Regions from separate parts of the Hominisplanchenecus murintestinalis genome, predicted to be linked through region 3. Evidence: predicted binding sites of a transcription regulator. Region 3 holds the regulator's gene; each other region holds the start of a gene.

What was found. The regulator NrdR, encoded in region 3, represses ribonucleotide reductase genes. The targets are predictions, from matches to a motif close to CACAANATNTTGTG.
Region 1: NFR99_RS01635 (ribonucleoside triphosphate reductase) is a predicted target of NrdR. The motif match lies at 1,490-1,503, and genes of this name have one in related genera.
Region 2: nrdD (anaerobic ribonucleoside-triphosphate reductase) is a predicted target of NrdR. The motif match lies at 1,873-1,886, and genes of this name have one in related genera.

Annotation. Positions count from the first base shown of each region.
Region 1 is NZ_CALPCM010000002.1:112,679-115,807, forward strand. Features, by position in the region: gene NFR99_RS01635 (ribonucleoside triphosphate reductase) at 1-1,315, opposite strand, end outside; gene hflX (GTPase HflX) at 1,549-2,796, opposite strand; gene NFR99_RS01645 (tetratricopeptide repeat protein) at 2,813-3,129, opposite strand, start outside.
Region 2 is NZ_CALPCM010000015.1:16,080-19,208, reverse strand. Features, by position in the region: gene NFR99_RS07375 (aspartate carbamoyltransferase regulatory subunit) at 1-297, opposite strand, end outside; gene pyrB (aspartate carbamoyltransferase) at 337-1,254, opposite strand; gene NFR99_RS07365 (putative ABC transporter permease) at 1,357-1,722, opposite strand; gene nrdD (anaerobic ribonucleoside-triphosphate reductase) at 1,901-3,129, shown strand, end outside.
Region 3 is NZ_CALPCM010000005.1:58,084-61,212, reverse strand. Features, by position in the region: gene NFR99_RS03460 (GHKL domain-containing protein) at 1-171, shown strand, start outside; gene NFR99_RS03455 (hypothetical protein) at 199-339, opposite strand; gene trmB (tRNA (guanosine(46)-N7)-methyltransferase TrmB) at 422-1,090, opposite strand; gene nrdR (transcriptional regulator NrdR) at 1,125-1,574, opposite strand; gene NFR99_RS03440 (PRC-barrel domain-containing protein) at 1,712-1,972, shown strand; gene NFR99_RS03435 (TetR/AcrR family transcriptional regulator) at 2,021-2,659, opposite strand; gene NFR99_RS03430 (efflux RND transporter permease subunit) at 2,661-3,129, opposite strand, start outside.

The DNA.
Region 1 (3,129 bases), on a different contig from region 3:
AAATATCCATCATATGGTCAAGCCGCTTATAAAACTCCTTCTCATTCTTGGAAAGATAGGCAATCCTCGGCAGGTTAACCGTAACCACGCCCACGCTCCCGGTGCTCTCCCCGGAACCAAAGAATCCCCCTGTTTTTTTGCGCAGTTCCCGCAAATCCAGGCGCAGGCGGCAGCACATGCTCCGCACGTCGCTTGGCTCCATATCGCTGTTGATATAGTTTGAAAAATAAGGCGTTCCATATTTTGACGTCATCTCAAAGAGCAAGCGGTTATTTTCCGTATCTGACCAGTCAAAATCCTGCGTGATGGAATAAGTCGGAATCGGATACTGAAACCCCCTTCCGTTCGCATCCCCCTCAATCATCGTTTCGATAAAAGCGCGGTTTACCATATCCATCTCTTTCTTGCAGTCTTTATAGCAGAAGTCCATCGGCTTTCCGCCCACGATTGCCGGAAGCTCCGCCAGATCATCCGGCACCGTCCAGTCAAGCGTAATATTCGAAAACGGCGCCTGCGTCCCCCACCGGCTCGGTGTGTTTACCCCATAGATAAAAGACTCGATGCACTTCTTCACTTCCTGATACGAAAGATTGTCTGCCTTTACAAAAGGCGCCAGATAGGTGTCAAAGGAAGAAAACGCCTGTGCCCCCGCCCACTCATTCTGCATAATTCCGAGGAAATTCACCATCTGGTTGCAGAGCACGGAAAGATGTTTGGCGGGCGCTGAAGTAATTTTCCCCTCAATGCCTCCCAGCCCTTCTGTAATCAGCTGCTTTAACGACCAGCCCGCGCAATACCCGGTAAGCATGGACAAGTCGTGGATATGGATATCCGCATTCCTGTGGGCGTCTGCAATCTCTTCATCATAAATTTCTGAAAGCCAGTAGTTGGCGGTCACCGCGCCGGAATTGCTCAGAATCAGCCCTCCCACGGAATAAGTCACGGTAGAATTTTCCTTAACACGCCAGTCCTCTACCTTTACATAGCTGTTTACAATCTCCTTATAATCCAGAATTGTAGACTTCATATTCCTGATTTTTTCTCTCTGTTTCCGGTACAGGATATATGCCTTGGCTACATCAGCGTATCCGGTCTGAACCAGCACCTCCTCTACGCTGTCCTGGATGCTCTCCACGTCAATCAGCTCATTCTTAATCTTCGGCTGGAAATCCGCCGTCACCCGCAGAGCAAGAAGCCCCGTCATATCTCCGTTATACTGCTTCTCCGTGGCGTCAAATGCCTTGGCAATTGCATCGGAAATCTTCTCCAGATTAAATTCCGCGACTTCTCCGTCTCTTTTTACTACTTTGAACATACCGCTTCTCCTTCCATGCGAAACATATCGTATGCGCCCCAAATGCGCGCTTAATATTTTCTTCATTTGTCACAGCCGTCCAGCCCGGCTGAATCGGCACGTTCTATTCTAACAGAGATATATTACAGCGTCAACACAAAAAGCACTACATATATGACAATTTTGTTTCGCCATTACAAAATGTAGTGTTTTTATGAATAAATGAGACATATTATGAATACCACGCCGCATCCTTACAGCGCCACAGTTCCATAAATCTCCACAGGCACGTACGCTTTCACATAGATGCCCTCGGGGCGGTATTCCTCCTCCAGAAGCTGCCCGTGCTTTCTTATAAGCTGGATAAGCCCTGCCTGCCCGTAAGGATAAAGCCGTTCAATCAGGATACTGCGCTCCCGGAGAAGCTTTTCCAGAAGAGACTTCATCTCCTCCAGCCCCTCCCCTGTTTTTGCGGAAATCTTCAGACAGTAATCTGCTTTAAAGTCTCGCAGGTTTTCCTTTTCCGCTATTCTGTCTTGTTTGTTAAACAGCGTCACCATCGTCTTGTCCTTCACGCCCAGATTCGCCAGCGTCTGATAGACCACATACATCTGCTTTTCCATCTGCGGGTTCGATGCGTCCACCACATGAAGAATAATATCGGCATACTTCGCTTCTTCCAGGGTACTGCGGAACGCCTCTATCAAATGATGAGGCAGTTTGCGTATAAATCCTACCGTATCCGTAAGCAGAATCTGCGCTCCCCCTTCCATCTCCAGCATCCGCGTTGTGGGATCCAGAGTTGCAAACAGTTTATCCTCCTGCAGAACTCCCGCCCCTGTCAGAGTATTTAAAAGAGTCGACTTTCCTGCATTGGTATAACCCACGATAGCCGCCACCGGAGCCTTATTCTTACTCCGCTTTGCCCTTGTTACTTCCCGGTGGCGCTTCACGTCAGCCAGCTCCCGGTTCAGCTGGGCAATACGATCCTTAATCAGACGTCTGTCCATTTCCAGTTTCTTCTCACCCGGTCCTCTCGTCCCGATGCCGCCCCCCAGCCTGGAAAGGGAATCCCGCAGCCCTACCAGACGCGCCTGACGGTACTTCAGCTGAGCAAGCTCCACCTGTATTTTTCCTTCATTGGTGCTCGCCCGCGCCGCAAAAATATCCAGGATAATCAGCGTCCTGTCCATAACCTTCATATCCAGCTCCTGCTCCAGATTCCGAAGCTGCGCCGGGGACAATTCATCATCACACACGATTCCCGTGGCGTCCAGCATATCTGCCATCGCCCGCAGCTCCTCGATTTTTCCTTTGCCGATATAGGTTCCCGGATGAATGGCCTCTCTGTTCTGAATCAGGCTTCCCACCGTCTCTGCGCCCGCTGTGCGCGCCAGCTCTGCCAGCTCCTGCAGGGACTCTTCCGTATCTTCCCCATTGTTTTCCTGGACTCCCACCAGGATAACTCGCTCTTCTATCTCTTTCAGCTCAAATGCTTCCATCTGCGCCTCCTTCCTGTTAACGGTTCAAAAGAAACTCATACTCTTTCCGTCCCGCCTCGTCCGCAGGATATTTTTCCATATAAATCTCAGCCTTCATCTTCGCTGCCGTAAATTCTCCTTTGTGTTCATAGGCCACAATCTCATTATAGAGCAAAGATTGTTTTCCCTGTTCCGTATCCATCGCCAATCCCTTTGCCACAGCGGCAAGCGCTGCGTCATAGTCCTGCTGCGCCATTTTTGCCAGGACAATCCCATTGTACGCTTCGATACTCTCGCCGATTTCCGCAAGATACTGCTCATACATCTTGACCGAACGCGCAGGGTCTTCTACTG
Region 2 (3,129 bases), on a different contig from region 3:
ATTGATAAGCTGTTTGGGAAGCTCCAGCACCTTTTTCTCGACAATCGTTGAATTTTCAATAATATTGACCGTGATGGTGTGATCGATAAATCCTAGGATTTCCAAATCCAGCGCGTCGATCGGACATTCGATTTTAATGATATCTTTCTTTCCCATTTTATTGCTGCGGGCATTTTTGATGATGGCTACGCAGCAGTCCATTTTATCCAGTTTCAGGTATTTATATATGGACATGCTTTTTCCCGCAGGGATGTGGTCGAGAACCACGCCTTCGTTTAACTGGTCGATATTTAACATACTTACCTCCTATGCCGCGGATCTTGCGGCCGTTTTGTCTTAGCCTTTGAGTTCCAGAAGTGTGAGGATCAGAGCCATGCGGACATACACGCCATACTGTACCTGTTTAAAATAAACGGCTCTCGGATCGGCGTCTACTTCTACGGCAATTTCATTCACACGTGGGAGTGGATGAAGAACCAGCATATCCGGGCGTGCCAGGCTCATCTTTGCATTGTCCAGAATGTAGAAATCTTTCATGCGCACATAGTCTTCTTCATTGAAAAAGCGCTCCTGCTGAACTCTTGTCATGTACAGGATGTCAAGCTCCGGCATGACTTCCTCCAGGCGTTCTACCTCTTTATATTCATATCCGTTTTTCTTGATAACATCTTCCCGGACATAACCCGGAAGTTTCAGTTCCTCAGGGGAAATCAGGATAAATTTCACGTTTTCATAGCGGACGAGGGCATTAATCAGGGAATGTACAGTGCGGCCGAACTTTAAGTCGCCGCAGAGACCGATGGTGATATTGTCCAGGCGCCCCTTCAGGGAGCGGATAGTCATCAGGTCTGTCAAGGTCTGGGTGGGGTGCTGGTGGCCGCCGTCGCCCGCGTTGATGACGGGGATGGAGGAGTGCATGGACGCTACCATCGGAGCCCCTTCTTTTGGATGGCGCATGGCACAGATATCTGCATAGCAGGAAATCATGCGGATCGTGTCGGCTACGCTTTCACCTTTTGAGGCGGAGCTGGAAGCGGCCGAAGAAAAACCAAGCACATTACCGCCCAGATTCATCATCGCTGCTTCAAAGCTGAGTCTGGTTCGTGTGCTTGGTTCATAAAAAATAGTAGCAAGTTTTTTACCGTCGCAGATATGCGCGTACTTTTCAGGGCTGGCCTCAATGTCACGGGCGAGGTCGAGAAGCTGTGCAACTTCTTCCACGCTGAAGTCTAAGGGACTCATCAAATGTCTCATAGTAATCTCCTTTGGTATGAAATAAGCTAAATTTTACTTTCACCATATCATATACCAAACGGAATAGAAATTCAAGAGAAAATTGTGTGTTGATTCTGCGGTTTATTTTGCGGTAGTTTTTTCAAAAAACAGTCCGGCAAGAAACCAGAGAGGGTAGTAGTCCAGGCGTATGACACCTTTATAGTTGAAGCGGCAGCCCGAATAGTTCCAGGGGCAGATACCGCGCTTTTTGAGAAAGCTTCCGGTAAGAAATTCTACTGTGAAGATGGCAAAGGCATAGACGGTGCCGCGAACCCATACACAGCGGTCTTTTAGAAGACCGACAAGGGCGGGGAAAAAAGAAGCCATTCCGTAAATAGGAAACATCCATATAGAAGAGCGCCCGAAAAGTTTCATTTCCCGTCTTCGGAAGGCCAAAAATCCTGTCCAGAGCAGTTCCATGCACCAGCCGTAAATACCGCATTTCATAAAATTATTCTTCATATGGACAAGTATGCGCATCTTGCGGCGGGATTATTCATGGGATATTTTGAAAATACCCCTTTACGCCCACCGTATTTTGTTATATACTTTAGGGACAATATCTTGTTGGATAAAGAAGTGAAATGACAAATACAACACTAAATATGGTGAGGAGGATACAAGGATGTATGTAATTAAAAAAGACGGCACCCGGGAAGAATTTAATGTGGACAAGATTATTGCGGCGGTGAATAAGTCGGCGGCGAGGATTCTGTATAAATTTTCAGAGGATGAGATAGAGTTTCTGTGCAGGTCCGCAAAGGAAAAAGCAGAGTCCCTTGGAAAGGCGGGTATTACGATTCCTGAAATGCACAACATTGTGGAGGGAGCTTTAGATAAGGTAAATCCGGCGGTGGCAAAGAGCTACCGGGATTACAGGAATTACAAGCAGGATTTTATCCATATGATGGATGATGTGTATACGAAGAGCCAGTCTATCCGTTATATCGGGGATAAGAGCAATGCCAATACAGACAGCGCTTTAGTGGCTACGAAGCGGAGCCTGATTTTCAATGAGCTGAATAAAGAGCTGTACCGGAAATTTTTTATGACACGGGATGAACGCCAAGCGTGCAAAGACGGTTATATTTATATCCATGACCAGTCTGCAAGGCTGGATACGATGAACTGCTGTCTGTTTGATGTGGCGACAGTCCTGAAAGACGGCTTTGAGATGGGGAATGTATGGTACAATGAGCCAAAGACGCTGGATACGGCGTTTGATGTAATGGGAGATATCATTCTGAGTACGGCGGCGCAGCAGTACGGCGGCTTTACGGTGCCGGAGGTAGATAAGGTGCTGGCGCCCTATGCGGAAAAGAGTTACCGGAAATATAAAGAAGAATTCCTCAAATACGGGGATGCCTCCTGGGAAGGTTATGCCGAGAAGGCTGAAACGTATGCCATGGATAAGGTGAGGCGCGACTTTGAACAAGGCTGGCAGGGGATTGAGTACAAGCTGAATACCGTCGGTTCTTCCAGGGGGGATTATCCGTTTGTAACGGTTACCCTGGGGCTTGGCACAGAGCGTTTTGAGAAAATGGCAAGCGTATCCCTGCTTGACGTTCACCAGAAGGGGCAGGGGAAGCCGGGAAACCGTAAGCCGGTGCTGTTTCCGAAAATTGTCTTTTTGTATGACGAAAACATTCATGGCGCGGGAAAAGAGTGTGAGGACGTGTTCGAGGCAGGAATCCGCTGTTCTGCAAAAACAATGTATCCGGACTGGTTGTCTATGTCCGGGAAGGGATATATTTCCAGTATGTATAAGCGTTACGGGAAAGTAATCAGCCCTATGGGATGCCGAGCGTTTTTGAGCCCCTGGTATGAGAGAGGCGGCATGTATCCGGCAGACCA
Region 3 (3,129 bases):
AGCTTTGACGGAAAAGTCAGAAAAGGCAAGGGCGGATACTGCTCCACCAAACACGGCGGAACCAGCATCGGCCTTGCCTCCATTTCCGCCGTTTCAGAAAAATACGGCGGTTCCGTAAAAGCCTCTAACAGCGACACGGAATTTTTTGTGGATGTGGCTCTGAAGATATAAAGAGAAAGGGCATAATAAATGCAAACCCTATTTCTTTTTTTCGCCAAATTTCCCCAACACCTTATTCACTTCATCCAGCGACTTTTTCACCATAAGCATTTTCTTATTCAGCCCCGGCTTTTCCATCACTGCCATTCCAATCTTATCCTGCAGGGTTCTTTTCCGCATAGACACCGCCTACCGCCTTTTGCTGTTATTATATGCCAAGACACCCATTCCGTGATTAGCAGCCCCCGCCTTCAGCTGAACGTTACGCCTGCATCTCTACACTGCGCTTTTTCCGGCTGATAATCATTTTGTGGATAGGATTCCCTCTTTCCGAAAACTTCTCTTCATATTCGGTCATCACGTTTCCCTGCATCATCTCTTCATTGTGATGCAAATCAAAGGTGCAGGTCTCCAGTTCCCATTCGGATTCTTTTGCTTCTTCCAGTGCAAACTCAAACAACCCTCTGTTGTCTGTCTTAAACTCTACTTTCCCGTTTTCTTTCAGGATTTTATCATAGCGGCTTAAGAATTCCCTGGAAGGAAGCCGCCGTTTCGCGTGGCGGTCCTTCGGCCACGGGTCTGAAAAATTCAGATAAATTTTTTCCACCTCATTCGCCTCAAAGATATCCGGCAAATCCCTGGCGTCAATGCAGAGATAATATAGATTGGGTATTTCCTCCATTTTCTCCCGCTTCTGAAGCGCCCGCAGCAGTACGCTGGTATATCTCTCAATTCCCACATAATTGATACCCGGATGAAGGAGCGCCATCTCTGTTACGAACTGTCCTTTTCCCATTCCCACTTCAATATGCACAGGGTTATCATTCCCGAAAATCTCTCTCCATCTCCCTTTCCAGACTTCCGGTTCCTGAATGACCCATCTGCTGTTTCCTACTGTCTCATCAGCTCCCGGTATATTTCTTAAACGCATAATTTTCCTCCCATGTAATCCATCTGCTTCCTGCCTAATTCAAAATTTTCTTCAACTCATCCATAAATGTATTGACATCTTTAAACTCTCTGTATACGGAAGCAAACCGCACATATGCCACTGCTTCAAGGTTTTTGAGCTTATCCATCACAATTTCACCAATAACCTTGCTCTCAATTTCGCGCTCTTCCCGGTTAAATAGTTCTGTTTCTACATTATCTACCAGTTCCTTAATTTTCTGTACAGGAATCGGCCTTTTGTAACATGCGCGCAGCACACCGGCCTCTATCTTTGACCTGTCATACTCTTCACGGCTGTTATCTTTTTTTATGACAACCAAGGGAATTGTCTCGACTTTTTCATATGTAGTAAACCGCCGTTTACACTCATCACACATCCTCCGCCTTCTAATTGAGCTATTATCATCTGCCGGCCGGGAATCCACGACCCTTGTATTATCCTGATTGCAAAATGGGCATTTCATAGTTTTCCTCCTTAGCTGCACTTAAAATTCCAACGCCGATTCTTTTCTTTTTTTATACCCCACTTTCCCCTGAATTGTCAATGCATGGTTTCCTTTTTTTTGCATAGGCTGTAATAAAACCCATGTGTGAGGTTCTTATGCGTATCTGTGATCTCCGGCAAAAAGAGGTAATTAATATCTGTACCTGCCGTTCCCTTGGCTGTGTCAATGATGCGGACATCGACTCCTGCACCGGCTGCGTCGTGGCGCTGATTGTCCCGGGTCCCGGAAAACTCTGTTCCTTTCTGGGGCGCGACACAGAGTACATCATCCCCTGGAAGTGTGTGAAACAGATTGGGAATGATATCATCCTGGTAGAAATTGACGAGGATGAGTGCAAAAAGAAATGTGACGGATAAACCGCCGGGCGGGCAGCAGTCCTTTTTCTGCTGCCCGCCCCTATATTACTATGCCTGTGCATTTCCCTCAAAGATTTTTACGATATTTTCATATACAAACTCTTTCATCTGTCCCATACTGATCTCCGCCGCCTGCCTATTCCCCAGATAAAAGCAGAATCCCATGAACTGGGTAAGCAGCGTCTCAATCGCTAAAAAATCCGGCTCTTTTTGCAGCAGGCCTTCTTTCCTTGCCTGCCCTAAAAGACAGTCTGCCGTCTCTTTCAGCCTTCCTTCTCTAAGGAAACCGCCAGACTTTTCCCCGCCGCACTTCTTCGCCGCCTCTGAGCCGAGCACATAATAGCAGAGATAGCGGATAAGCACCTGCCTTTTGGGAAAATTCTGTTCCATATCGTCTAAAATCGCAAAAATCTGCTCCCGGAAGCTTCCCTGTTTCAGCGCCTTTTCCGTCATATGGCAGAGCCCCTGGTGGAGCTGATAAAAAACCGCCTTTCCCAGCAGCTCCTCTTTCGTGTCAAAATACTCATAAGCTGTTCCTTTCCCAATTCCCGCCTTAGCGGTAATCTCGGAAATTTTCATGCCATAAATTTCTTTTCCTTCTTCCATCAGTTCATTTACTGCCTCATACATCGCCACTGCCTTTGGAGCTGAAAGCCGGAGGATACGCTCTATTCCAAAATCTATCACATTAAATTTCCTCCTCCGTCATATCTTTCTTCCTGTTCAGTAAGTCATAAATGCACGGAACGACTACCAGTGTCAGCAGCGTGCCATAAAGAAGTCCTCCTACGGCCACAATTGCCATAGGCTGCACCATATCCGCACCCATTCCCAGTCCGACGGCCATTGTACTCAGTCCAAGAATTGTCGTGAGCGCCGTCATCAGGATTGGGCGCAGCCTGGTTCGGCCTGACTCTATGATGGCCGCTCGTTTCTCCATGCCGCCCCGCCTGAGCTGGTTGATATAGTCCACCAGAACGATTCCATTATTTACGATAATACCCGAAAGCATAACAAAACCTATCATCGCGATAACGCTCACCGGCTTTCCTGTCGCCCAAAGTCCCAGGAAGCCGCCTGTAAATGCCAGAGGAATCGTAAACATAATAATAAACGGAGAGAGCAGCGACTGGAACTGCGCCACCATAATCAGGTAA